Regions from separate parts of the Fictibacillus arsenicus genome, predicted to be linked through region 2. Evidence: riboswitches for the same ligand, from Rfam matches in the RefSeq annotation. Region 2 holds a riboswitch; each other region holds the start of a gene.
What was found. Region 2 has a riboswitch for S-adenosylmethionine ahead of ABE41_RS20090 (LLM class flavin-dependent oxidoreductase). Riboswitches for the same ligand answer to the same signal wherever they lie in the genome.
Positions count from the first base shown of each region.

Region 1 (3,099 bases), 1.6 Mb from region 2:
TCCGCCAATGAGGTTAATTCCAAACTCTTTTGCAAGGGAACTGAGCCATTTTTTTGCTTTTTCACCATTTTCATCACTGATCTCGTCTAGGCGCGTCAGATCATACCCTGTATCCCAAAGTTCAGGAAGTACTATGGAGTCAGGCTTATAAAGCCGAACTGCCTCACGGATTTTTTTCTCGATATGCTCCATATTTTTTTCAGGATTTCCAAATTGGACATCCACTTGTATACATACTATTTTCATAAAAAAACACTCCTATCTGGCATAGAAATACCAAAAAAAGTCTTTACAGAATTTCCTTAAGCGTATAACATAACTGATTAGAATTTCAAGAACATTCAAATTAGACTGGAAGTGATCGTTTGAAACGTTTTGAACAGGCAGAGGTCATGGCTAAACTGCCAGAGCAATTTTTCGCTAAACTTGTAAAAAAAGTATCACATTATGTGGAGCAAGGCTATGATGTTATTAATCTTGGACAAGGGAACCCGGACCAGCCCACGCCAAATCATATTGTAGAAGCGTTAAAAGAAGGGGCAGACAATCCTGCATATCACAAATACTCGCCGTTTCGCGGACATTCTTTTTTAAAGCAGGCTGCAGCCGATTTTTATAAAAGAGAATACGGAGTTACGCTGGATCCGGAAAAAGAAGTAGCAGTATTGTTCGGAGGTAAAACGGGTTTAGTAGAGTTATCTCAATGCTATTTAAATTCTGGAGATATTGCTCTTGTTCCAGATCCAGGATATCCTGATTACTGGTCAGGAATTGCAATGGCTGGGGCGAAGATGGAGACGATGCCTCTCTTAGCAGAGAATGCTTTTTTGCCTGATTATGATCGTTTAGAAGAAAATGTGCTGCAAGAAGCTAAACTTATGTTCTTAAACTATCCGAACAATCCGACGGCTGGTGTCGCAACAAAAGACTTTTTTGAAGATACCGTTGAACTGGCAAAAAAGCATGATATTTTAGTGTGCCATGATTTTGCGTATGGTGCGATTGGATTTGAAGGTAAAAAGCCTGTCAGCTTTTTAGAGGCTGATGGAGCGAAAGAAGTTGGAATAGAAATCTATACATTGTCCAAAACTTACAACATGGCTGGCTGGCGTGTCGGTTTCGCAGTCGGAAATGAGCAAGTCATTGAATCTATCAACCTTCTTCAAGACCATTTTTATGTCAGTCTATTTGGAGCCGTGCAGCATGCAGCGGCCGCAGCACTCAATGAATCCCAGGAATGCGTGGATGAGCTGGTAGCAACATATGAAAAGAGGCGCAATGCTTTTATCGGCAGGTTAAGAGAAAACGGCTGGAACGTCGAAGCTCCAAAGGGTTCGTTCTTCTGCTGGCTGCCAGTTCCTGAAGGATACACGTCAGAAACGTTTGCGGATCATTTACTAGAAAAAGCGCATGTTGTCGTTGCTCCAGGGATCGGATTTGGAAAAGAAGGAGACAAATATGTGAGGGCAGGTTTGCTTACTTCAGAAGATAGGCTAATAGAAGCAGCCGACAGAATCGCAAAAGTCATTTAAAAAATTGTTGACAGGATCTTCATGGCCTGTCATAATCACAATTAATATTATATTCGAACAATTTGCACTCTTATTAAGAGCAGGTGGAGGGACTAGCCCGATGAAACCCGGCAACCATTCAGCTTATTTTCAGCTGAAAACGGTGCTAATTCTTGCAGTCAAATAGACTGAGAGATGAGAGGAAGCGGACCTGCGATATTTAGTGCCCCTTCCTTTTGGATGGGGCTTTTTATTGTGTTTGAAAGGAGTTTTAACGATATGGGAAAAGTAACTGCGACCTATTTGGTTCATGACAAAAAAGGAAATTTAGATAAAAAAGCGGAAGGCATTGCACTGGGATTGACAGTAGGATCTTGGACGGATCTGCCGCTGCTTGAGCAGGAACAGCTTCGAAAACATAAAGGTGTTGTAGAGAGCGTTGTTGAACTGGAGCGTGACGATGAAGCTGATCGGTTTTTAGGAAACCAGCGTACGAGGGGATTGCTGAAGATCTCTTATCCATCAGCAAATTTTTCTAACGATATTCCAGCGATCTTAACAACTGTCTTTGGCAAACTGTCACTTGATGGAGAAATAAAACTCATAGATTTGGAGTTTGATAAACAGCTGGAATCGAGTTTCCCAGGACCGAAGTACGGTATATCTGGAATACGTGAGATTTTAGGTGTCCATAACCGTCCCCTAGTTATGAGTATTTTTAAAGGAGTGCTGGGTAAAGATCTTTCATTCTTTAAACAGCAGCTATATGAACAGTCACTTGGCGGCGTCGACCTTGTGAAGGATGATGAAATTCTTTTTGATAATCCGCTGACACCGTTTGAGGACCGCATTAAGGCGGCAAAAGAAGTATTGCAGCAAGCGGAAGACCGAACTGGGGAAAAAACGCTTTACGCTGTGAACTTAACCGGAAGAACAAGTGATCTGCGTGATAAAGCAAGGCGCGCTGCAGATCTAGGTGCAAATGCATTGCTGTTTAATGTGCTATCTTATGGTCCAGATGTGCTTCAGGAGCTGGCAGAAGATAAAGAAATACCTCTTCCGATAATGGCACATCCTGCGTTGTCAGGTGCAATCGGTTCATCTTCTCTCTATGGAATAGGTTACTCAGTATTGCTCGGAAAACTTTTGCGATATGCAGGAGCAGATCTTGTACTGTTCCCGTCTCCATATGGAAGTGTGGCACTTGATAGAGATGAAACACTAAATATTGCAGAAGCTTTAACGACAGAAAATATTGCGCTGAAAAAATCATTCCCGGTACCATCAGCTGGGATACATCCTGGATTAACTCCTGTATTGTTCAATGATTTTGGCTTAGACAGTGTTATTAATGCTGGCGGAGGAATTCACGGTCATCCTGACGGAGCTGCAGGCGGGGCACGTGCATTTCGTCAAGCTGTAGATGCAGCAGTTATAGGCGAAGACCTTGAAAATTATGCCGAGAAACACCCGGAACTTCAAAAAGCTTTGGAGTTATGGGGAGGAGTACCTGTAACATGACGCGCAAACTAATCTTCTGCGATTTTGACGGAACTGTTACCGAGAAAGACAACATCGTAGCCATAAT
Region 1 covers NZ_CP016761.1:1,575,972-1,579,070, forward strand. The annotation lists gene ABE41_RS08280 (carbon-nitrogen family hydrolase) at 1-246, opposite strand, end outside; gene ABE41_RS08285 (pyridoxal phosphate-dependent aminotransferase) at 366-1,532, shown strand; SAM riboswitch class I at 1,600-1,713, shown strand; gene ABE41_RS08290 (2,3-diketo-5-methylthiopentyl-1-phosphate enolase) at 1,791-3,032, shown strand; gene ABE41_RS08295 (2-hydroxy-3-keto-5-methylthiopentenyl-1-phosphate phosphatase) at 3,029-3,099, shown strand, end outside.
Region 1: it holds a riboswitch for S-adenosylmethionine, as region 2 does, so the genes downstream of both, ABE41_RS08290 (2,3-diketo-5-methylthiopentyl-1-phosphate enolase) here and ABE41_RS20090 (LLM class flavin-dependent oxidoreductase) in region 2, are expected to answer to the same signal.

Region 2 (3,099 bases):
ACAAATAAGAGGTCTTCTTCATCAACAAGTACATCTTCTAGTACAAGGTCATCACTTTTAGTACCTCTCATAGATATACTGTCCCAGGTTTCTTTTACAGAAACACCCTCTCGTTTATGATCAACTAAAATAAAACCCTTTTTACCGGTGTGATTAAGATCTGCTGTAATAATGGAATAATCGAGAGCTTCAGCCATAGAAGTAAATGCTTTAATTCCGTTCAAACGCCAGCCGTTTTCTTCTTTTTTGGCAATTGTGCCTGGGGTTCCGCCTCTTGAAGGACTTCCAGTAGCTCGCTCTGTCTGAGCCAAATTAAAGAGTAACCTTTCCTGAACAATTAATGAGCTGACCTTTTCAAAAGCTGAACCTTGCCAATGCCTGTTTTCAGCCGCTTCAAGCATTACACCTAAGTGCCATCCCAAAGATAGAGCAGTAGGGGCATCGCCTTGAGCTAAAATTTCTTGGACTTGTAAATATTCAAGAAGGTTGAGGCCTTGGCCGCCAAACTCTTTTGGTATCGTCAGAGATAGGAAGTTCATTTTTTTTAGATCCGCAAAATTTTCATAAGGGAATATCCCTTCTGAATCAATCACATCGGCTCTTCTGCTGAAAACTTCTTTTAGCTCTTCTGCTTGTTTTAAGATTTCTTTTACGTTTGTTTGTATCTTATCTTGTTCTGTTTCCACATAAGTTCTTGACATGAAATTTTCCTCCTGCAATTATTTTTCAGAGGACATAAAAAAATCCTCCTTTCAAAATGACGAAAGAGGACGTTGTTAAAGAACTCTTTCTCATCTCTCAGACATAGCATGTCTGCTGGAATTAGCACCTTTCTTATCTAGTAAAGATAAGCGGTTGCTGCAGGATCATAGGACCAGTTCCTCCCCTGACTCGTGATAAGAATAATAGATTATAAATTTTAATTGTCATCACTATAAGATACTAGGTAGTATATTGTCAATGAAAAACTGAAAACTTAAAATTTTTATATTATTTTGGGAAAGTGCGTTGACAGGCTATTTTTATTCCTGTATATTCTGTTGATAAATTGAATACTATCGATTTCTTATCGAGAGAGGTGGAGGGACTGGCCCTTTGAAGCCTCGGCAACAACTATTTTAGAACTGTGCCAATTCCAGCAAGCTTACAAGCTTGATAGATAAGGAGAGATCAAATGCGTTTTTTCCATTTCACGTATTTTATTAACCTCTTCTTATTCATGAAGAGGTTTTTATTTTTTCTCTTGGGAGCGGTACAAAAAATTCAAACGTTACGGAGGAAATCATTTTGAGTAAAGAAATTTTGTTAAACGCATTTGAGATGACAAGTGCCATGCATAACTCTCATGGACTTTGGAAGCACCCGGAAAATAAACGGCATAAGGGTTATAAAGACTTAGATTATTGGATTGATTATGCCAAGCTGCTGGAGAAAGGGAAGTTTGATGCCATATTTTTTGCAGATGTTCTAGGTGTCTATGACGTTTATCAAAAGAGTAAAGCCCCTTCAATCAGGGATGGACTGCAGGTTCCGTTAAATGATCCCGCTTTGCTTATCTCAGCGATGGCTAGTGTAACTGAAAATTTATCGTTTGCAATTACGGTTAGTACCACATATGAACAGCCTTTTGGAAATGCACGCCGTTTTTCTACACTCGATCATTTAACGAAAGGAAGGATTGCCTGGAATGTCGTTACTTCCTATCTTCCTAATGCAGCCAGAAATTTTGGCCTGGAGGATATGATTAAACACGATGAGCGTTATAACATTGCTGATGAGTATCTAGAAGTGTCTTATAAACTTTGGGAAAACAGCTGGGAAGATGGTGCGGTTGTTGAAGATATCGGGACGGACACTCTAGTCGATCCTGAAAAAGTACATGAGATTAACCACGAAGGACAGTATTTTAAAGTGGAGGGACCTCATTTAAGCGAGCCATCCCTCCAAAGAACACCTGTTATTTATCAGGCAGGCACCTCAGAAAGAGGGCGTGATTTTGCGGCAAAACATGCTGAGTGTATTTTTGTGGGAGGTCCAACAGCAAAAAGAATTCGCTTCTATGCAGATGATATTAGAGAGCGAGCGAAAAAACATGGACGGAACCCTGAAGATATAAAAATCTTTTCTTTCCTAAATGTTGTAGTTGGAGAAACGACAGAGGAAGCAGAGCAGAAGTTTGAGGAATATTCAAAGGTTTGGAGCTCTGATGCTGCAAAAGCACAGTATGGTGCAAGCGGATATGATATTGCTGAATACGAAGAACTTGATCCTGGCCTTCCATTTGAATATACAAAGTCTACGGAAGGCGGTCATTACAAAGCTGCCACACTTACAAAGGATGCACCAAAAAAACTTACTGTAGGAGAAGTGCTTAACCGGTTTGAGTCACCTGACAGGGGAAGCTATATTGTTGGCAGTCCAGAACAAGTAGCAGACGGGATTCAAGCTCAGTTTGAGGAGTCTGGTGTTGATGGATTTAACTTAAATCACCTTGTAACTCCGGGTGATCTGGAAGCTTTTGTGGAAATGGTCGTACCGGTACTTCAAGAAAGAGGACTGTATAAAAAAGAGTACAGCAAAGGAACGTTGAGGGAAAAATTATTTCCGCATGGAGAGAGCTTATTGCCAAGTGACCATCCAGCAGCAAAGTATCGAAGAGTTCTAGCGGAAACTAACCAATAGAAAAGGAGTGGAGATAAGAATGAAAAAAATAACTCGTTTAATCATAGGGCTCACAGCCATCATAGCTTTAGCTGGATGTGGAGCTTCAGGAGAAGGGGAAAAGAAGGATATCACACTCGGAGCTACCGTTCCATATAGCGATATGCTTGAAAAAGGCGTTAAGCCATATTTAGAGAAAAAGGGATACAAAGTCGAGGTTAAGGAATTCAATGACTATGTACAGCCGAATATATCACTTAAAAGCGGTTCGCTGGATGCAAATCTGTTTCAGCATAAGGTGTATATGGACGCTTTTTCAAAAGAAAATAATATGAAATTATCAAGTGTAGTGACGGTTCCAACAGCACCTATCGGCATATACTCCAACAAATTTAAATCGCTCGAAGAAATCAAGCCTGGGAGCACGGTCGCACTAGC
Region 2 covers NZ_CP016761.1:3,981,583-3,984,681, reverse strand. The annotation lists gene ABE41_RS20095 (acyl-CoA dehydrogenase family protein) at 1-701, opposite strand, end outside; SAM riboswitch class I at 789-903, opposite strand; SAM riboswitch class I at 1,064-1,166, shown strand; gene ABE41_RS20090 (LLM class flavin-dependent oxidoreductase) at 1,288-2,682, shown strand; gene ABE41_RS20085 (MetQ/NlpA family ABC transporter substrate-binding protein) at 2,702-3,099, shown strand, end outside.

Region 3 (3,099 bases), 960 kb from region 2:
GTGCCAGCGTCCCTGCCCCGGCCAGACAATCTATGAATTTTCTTCCATCTGCATCTTTTACATAGATTCCTTCAGCTTCTTCTATAGCAATCGGTATGCGTCTAGGGTAGGATCTCGCGTTTGATTCCCGTTTTTCCTGCTGCTTCAGATAAAGTTCGTTCATTTCCATTTGTAAGGTGCTCATGTTTGCTCCTCCTTGAGATTTTGATTGAATTTAGATTACTGAAAATGATTCTCATTATTAATTACATGTATAACCTTAAATGATAATGATTATCATCGTCAATGATGAATTTTCCCTAAGTTCTTTCCATAAATTTTTAAGGCTGGTAGTGGCGCCTGGGTCTTAAGTCTTACAAACTGAAGAAGAACTACGATTTTAACCCGTGAACTGAGAATTGCTTGTAAAAATTTTAGAATCACTCGTAAAATTCCAGAATCGCTCGTAAATTCTATACAATACAAAACAAAAAAGCCGCCAATGGCGACTTTTTCTCAATATTCGTATCAAATCTAAACAAGCACTCCTTCTTCCTTCAATCTGGTTTCTTTTTCTTTCACCAGCGGTATCACTTTCTCCCCAAAGTCCTTCAAATCTTTTTCATAATGTAAAAAGGCTGTCAAAACAAGGTCCACTCCAAGTTGTTTCAGCTCAATAATGCGGTCAGCTACTTGTTCAGGCGTCCCGATCAATCCTGTCTTAAATCCATCATTGTATTGGACGAGATCTTCGAATGTTGAATTTGCCCACATACCTTCTTTTTCCTTAGAAGATTGCCCCGCTTCTTTTACAGCCTCTCCAAATCCTTCAACGGCTTCAACATCAGCGTTCGATACAATATCACGCAGTACTTGAACAGCCTCTTCTTCTGTATCTCGTACAATGACAAATCCATTGGCCGCATACTTCAAAGTACGACCTTCTTTCTTAGCTAATGCTTTTACTTCTTCGATCTGATTCTTAAAACCCTCAGTCGTGTTGCCGTTCATAAAATACCAATCTGAAACTCTCGCTGCCATTTCTTTAGCAGCTTTTGAGTTTCCTCCTTGAAAGATTGGAGGGGTTGGCTTTTGAACAGGTTTCGGCTTCAAAGGAGCGCCATTTATTCTGTAAAAATCACCTTTAAAAGTTGTCTCTTCTTCTGTCCAAAGACTTCTTATAACTCTAATAAATTCTTCAGAACGGCGATATCGTTCGTCATGCTCCAGCCACGGTTCCCCGTAGCCTGTAAACTCGCCTTTAAACCAGCCGCTTACTACGTTAATCGCAGCACGGCCACCAGAGATATTATCCAGTGTAGCCATCATTTTCGCATAAACACCAGGATGCCATAGACCAGGATGAACGGCTGAAATAAGATTAATCTTTTTCGTTACACTTGCCAGTGCTGCTGCAAGTGTAGCCGCCTCCAGCTGATATTCTGCACCATAGCTGGCAAAGAATCGCGTCTGAAGAAGTGCAAAGTCAAATCCTGATTCCTCCGCGATTTGTGCATAACGTTTATTCGCTTCAAATGTCCAGTCTGTTTCCTGCGGCAGCTTAGATACGACCAAACCTCCGCTTACATTCGGTACCCAATACGCAAATTTCAACTCACTCATTTATTTTCCTCCTCAAGGATTTTTCCCTGAATTGGACGCCATTTCACTTAAAATGATAAAATATTTAAGCGATACTGTGTCCTCCTCAAGGATGATAATCGCAGCCGGGGTGAAAGTACTGCCATACTTTCACTCCTTTTTTAATGCCGTCCACCTCCTTAAAATAATAAAAACCCCTCACTCCAAGAAAAGAGCGAAGGGGTTCGAATATCGAAAAAAGTACCCACTTGCTTCTCATCTTCGGAGCTTATTCCCTAAGCTTCCCTGAAATTGGCACCGTGCACAAATGTGCTGGTTGCCGAGGCTTCACAGGGTCAGTCCCTCCACCTCTCTGGATAAGAAGAAATTCGATTAAGTTTTAATTTAAAATTGATTGTAGCATACCTGCACGAATAGTCAAACTATTTTTATAATTTATTTCTGGTTAAAAAGTCATTTTTTACGACCATACTATATGCATCAAGAATTTACGAGGTGCTAGTATGCTGGATTTTTATCAAGCTCAAGAGAATTTATTGGCGATCGAATGGATTCTAAGGGCAATCGTTGCCTTTTTCTTTATGCTGTTTGCTGTAAAATTGATGGGACAACGATCTTTTTCACAGCTTCGTTTATTAGATTTCATTATGGCTCTCATCTTTGGAAACATCATTGCCCATCCGCTTTCTGACCAGCATCTTGGGCTTAAAGGTTCTCTTATCACAATGTCCGTTCTTGTTATTCTTTATGTGACTACAACCATGACTGGCCTTCATTGGCACCCGCTAAGAAAATTAATAGATCCGGCACCTATTCCGTTAGTAAAGAATGGACAAATTTTATATAAGAACTTAAAAAAAGCCCGAATTTCAATGGATGTTTTATTTTCTGAACTGCGAAAACATAGGGTAATAGATATTCAAGAAGTCGCACTCGCTTTGTTTGAATCCAATGGCACCATTACTTCATTTTTACAGCCGCAATACCAAACCGTTATTCAAAAAGATATAAACTTGCCGCCAAAGCCATTCGATTATCCTCAGGTTGTCATTAAAGAAGGAAAAATCAATCAACAAGAACTTTTGGAAACAGGAAAAAATGAGGCTTGGCTGTTAGATCAAATTCAAAAACAGAATACTATACTGCCTGATATTCTGCTCGCAACACTCGATCATCATGAACACCTTCACGTGATGTATTACAAGTAATTACATGTTATTTTGTACTCTTTTTACGCATAGCTTTTTCCAAAGGCAAACGCCACACTTCTTCCTCTCCAGACATTAGAGTGGTCTTAATGAATCCTAAACTCTCATATAGCTTTTTTGCATGATGATTATCCTGATATACGGTTATCCGGATCTCGCAGCACTGATTAAATGACTTTCTGATCCAAGCGATCATTTCAATAATAGCTGCCCTTCCATAGCCGATTCCTTGATATTTTTTATCAATGATAAACCCGTTAATCCAGTACATATCTGATGTTTCTTTTTCATATGCATGCATAATAAAACC
Region 3 covers NZ_CP016761.1:888,217-891,315, reverse strand. The annotation lists gene ABE41_RS04745 (aspartate aminotransferase family protein) at 1-184, opposite strand, end outside; gene sfnG (dimethylsulfone monooxygenase SfnG) at 514-1,602, opposite strand; SAM riboswitch class I at 1,834-1,944, opposite strand; gene ABE41_RS04735 (DUF421 domain-containing protein) at 2,088-2,789, shown strand; gene ABE41_RS04730 (GNAT family N-acetyltransferase) at 2,797-3,099, opposite strand, start outside.
Region 3: it holds a riboswitch for S-adenosylmethionine, as region 2 does, so the genes downstream of both, sfnG (dimethylsulfone monooxygenase SfnG) here and ABE41_RS20090 (LLM class flavin-dependent oxidoreductase) in region 2, are expected to answer to the same signal.

Region 4 (3,099 bases), 1.8 Mb from region 2:
AACATTCTGCTGGAGTTAGCACCTTACGAATCGCAGGTTGCCGGGTTTCATCGGGCCAGTTCCCTTCACCACTCTGGATAAGAGTTTAATTTTTAAAAATCATATCACATCTGAAACGGATATCAAGCCCTAATTTTTTTATTTCTTGTTTTTTCTGAAAAAATTAAACCTGCAGTTGACAATTTGTCTTCCTGGAACATATAGTAATAACTAAAATTTCATCCGAATTTGCTGATCGGAAAAACCGAAGGCTCTTAACATGACTTGTTAAGGGCCTTTTTATTTTGAGGAGGAATTTGATGAAAAAGTTAATAGTTCTAGCGCTTATTGGACTTATGGCACAGCTGATCGACGGCTCACTCGGAATGGCATATGGGGTTACTTCGACTTCCCTGCTCTTGGTAGCGGGGATTGCGCCCGCAGCAGCATCTGCCTCTGTCCACCTTGCTGAAGTTGTGACAACAGCAGCATCCGGAGTTTCCCATATTAAGTTTGGAAACGTTGATAAGCAGGTGGTTCTCCGCTTAATTCTGCCGGGTTCGATCGGTGCATTTTTAGGCGCTTGTTTTTTAAGCAGCCTTCCAGGAGATATTGTGAAACCATATGTTTCTCTATTTCTTATTATTCTTGGAATCTATATTTTGTTTCGTTTTCTCTATAAACTTGGAGAAAGAAAGACGGCACCCTCTGAAAACTCTTTTTCAAAAAAACAGCTAATGCCCCTTGGCTTACTTGCTGGATTTCTAGATGCGACAGGTGGTGGTGGATGGGGTCCTGTAACAACTCCTGTCCTTATGGCAAAAGATATGAAAACTAGAAAAGTTATAGGTTCCGTTGATACGAGTGAATTTGCTGTAGCCGTTTCAGCTTCTGCTGGATTCTTTATTGCTCTTGGATGGGAGCAAGTTGAATGGCTCTGGGTTGGTGCCCTCATGGCAGGCGGTATCGTTGCAGCTCCGATTGCTGCATGGCTCGTCCGAATAATTCCCTCACACATTTTAGGGGTCTTAGTTGGTGGGCTGATTATCGTAACTAATGTTAGGACTCTGTTTTTGACCATTGGTTTGTCATCTCATGTTATGTTTGCCATTTATTTTGTTCTTGCGGCATTTTGGGCTGTAGGTATCATCTATACAGTAAAAAGCTTTCCGAAAAAAAGTAATGACGAAAATAAAAATCCGAAATTTTTGAAAAATTCAGTTGACTATTGATTATTAGCTATGTATTATAGTCTTTAATTCAATATTCAATCTTCTTATCCAGAGAGGCGGAGGGACTGACCCTATGAAGCCCGGCAACCAGCAGAAATGCATGGTGCTAATTTCAGCAGAACAGCTAACGTTCTGAAAGATGAGACTTCGATCGTGTGATATCATCGGGACCTCTTCTTTTGGAAGAGGTCTTTTTTGCACTATCAGAAAGTATAACTTGTTTGCACGATGATTTTCGACTTCGCAACAAGTTAAGGTCGATCGTATAAGTGCAACTAAAGCTGACTCGAAAGGATTGGCGTCAGCCAAGTTTTCTTTACTGGATAAGTTGAATCTGAAATTCATATTGGATAACAAAAAAATTTAAACATTGAGGAGAGATTTGAAAATGAGCGAACAAAAAAGAGAGTACGGTTTTGAAACAATTTCATTGCATGAAGGACAGAAAGTAGATCCTGCTACAGGTGCGCGAGCGGTACCGATTTATCAGACAACATCGTATCAGTTTAACAGCACTGAACATGCAGCAAATCTATTTGCTTTAAAAGAATTCGGAAATATCTATAGTCGTTTAATGAATCCCACACAAGATGCGTTTGAACAGACGATTGCTAAATTAGAAGGCGGTGTGGGGGCACTTGCTGTTGCTTCCGGCCAGGCTGCCATTACAAATGCTATTTTCAATATCGCTGGATCAGGCGATGAAATCGTTGCCTCTACTTCTCTTTACGGTGGAACGTACAATCTCTTCTCTGTGACTTTGCCAAAACTAGGTATCGAGACACGTTTTGCTGACATCGATAACCTTCAATCGTTTAAAGATGCGATCACAGAAAAAACAAAAGCAGTATATGTTGAAACAATCGGGAATCCAAAAATTGATGTAGCGGATATTGAAGGTCTTGCTAATATTGCTCATGAAGCGGGTGTTCCACTTATTGTTGATAACACGCTTGCTACACCTTATCTTTGTCGTCCGATCGAGCATGGTGCTGATATCGTCGTACACTCCGCAACAAAATTCATTGGCGGCCACGGTACATCTGTTGGTGGTGTAATAGTTGATTCCGGTAAATTTGATTGGAACAACGGAAAGTTCCCTGGCTTAACGGAGCCAGATCCAAGCTACAAAGGTATCGTTTATACCGAAGCATTCGGTCCGCTTGCTTATATATTAAAAGCTCGTGTCCAGTTACTTCGTGATTTAGGATCATCCATTTCTCCGTTCAATTCATTTTTGTTTATTCAAGGATTAGAAACATTGTCACTGCGTTTAGAAAGACACGTTGAAAACACTCTTAAGGTAGCACAGTTCTTGGAAAGCCACCCTTCTGTAGACTGGGTAAATTATGCAGGTCTTCCTAGCAGCCCATATTATGACCTTGCACAAAAATATCTCCCAAAAGGAGCTGGAGCCATTCTTACTTTCGGTGTTAAAGGCGGCGTAGAAGAAGGAAAAAAATTAATTGAGAATGTAAGCATCTTCTCTCACTTGGCTAACGTAGGAGATTCAAAGTCCTTGATCATCCACCCTGCGAGCACAACCCATCAGCAGTTATCTGAGGAAGAACAAAGAAAATCAGGAGTTTCACCTGAATTAATCCGTCTATCCATCGGAATTGAGACGGTAGATGATCTTATTTATGATCTTGATCATGCATTAAAAGCAATCGTACTTTCTCCAAGCGGGTTGTAAAAACAACGAAACTCAGAGCATAATTGCTCTGAGTTTTATTTATGTAAAAAATTGTTAAATAATGTGATGAAGTCCATTTTTTTATGTAATGAGATGGGATTTTTATATGATTAGTCAAAAAAATTATGTGATGAAATGGAGAAATTATGTGATAATTCGTTTTTGGCTAAATAATCGCATGATTCTTAGTTA
Region 4 covers NZ_CP016761.1:2,215,955-2,219,053, forward strand. The annotation lists SAM riboswitch class I at 1-84, opposite strand, end outside; gene ABE41_RS11405 (sulfite exporter TauE/SafE family protein) at 300-1,211, shown strand; SAM riboswitch class I at 1,253-1,357, shown strand; gene ABE41_RS11410 (homocysteine synthase) at 1,600-2,907, shown strand.
Region 4: it holds a riboswitch for S-adenosylmethionine, as region 2 does, so the genes downstream of both, ABE41_RS11410 (homocysteine synthase) here and ABE41_RS20090 (LLM class flavin-dependent oxidoreductase) in region 2, are expected to answer to the same signal.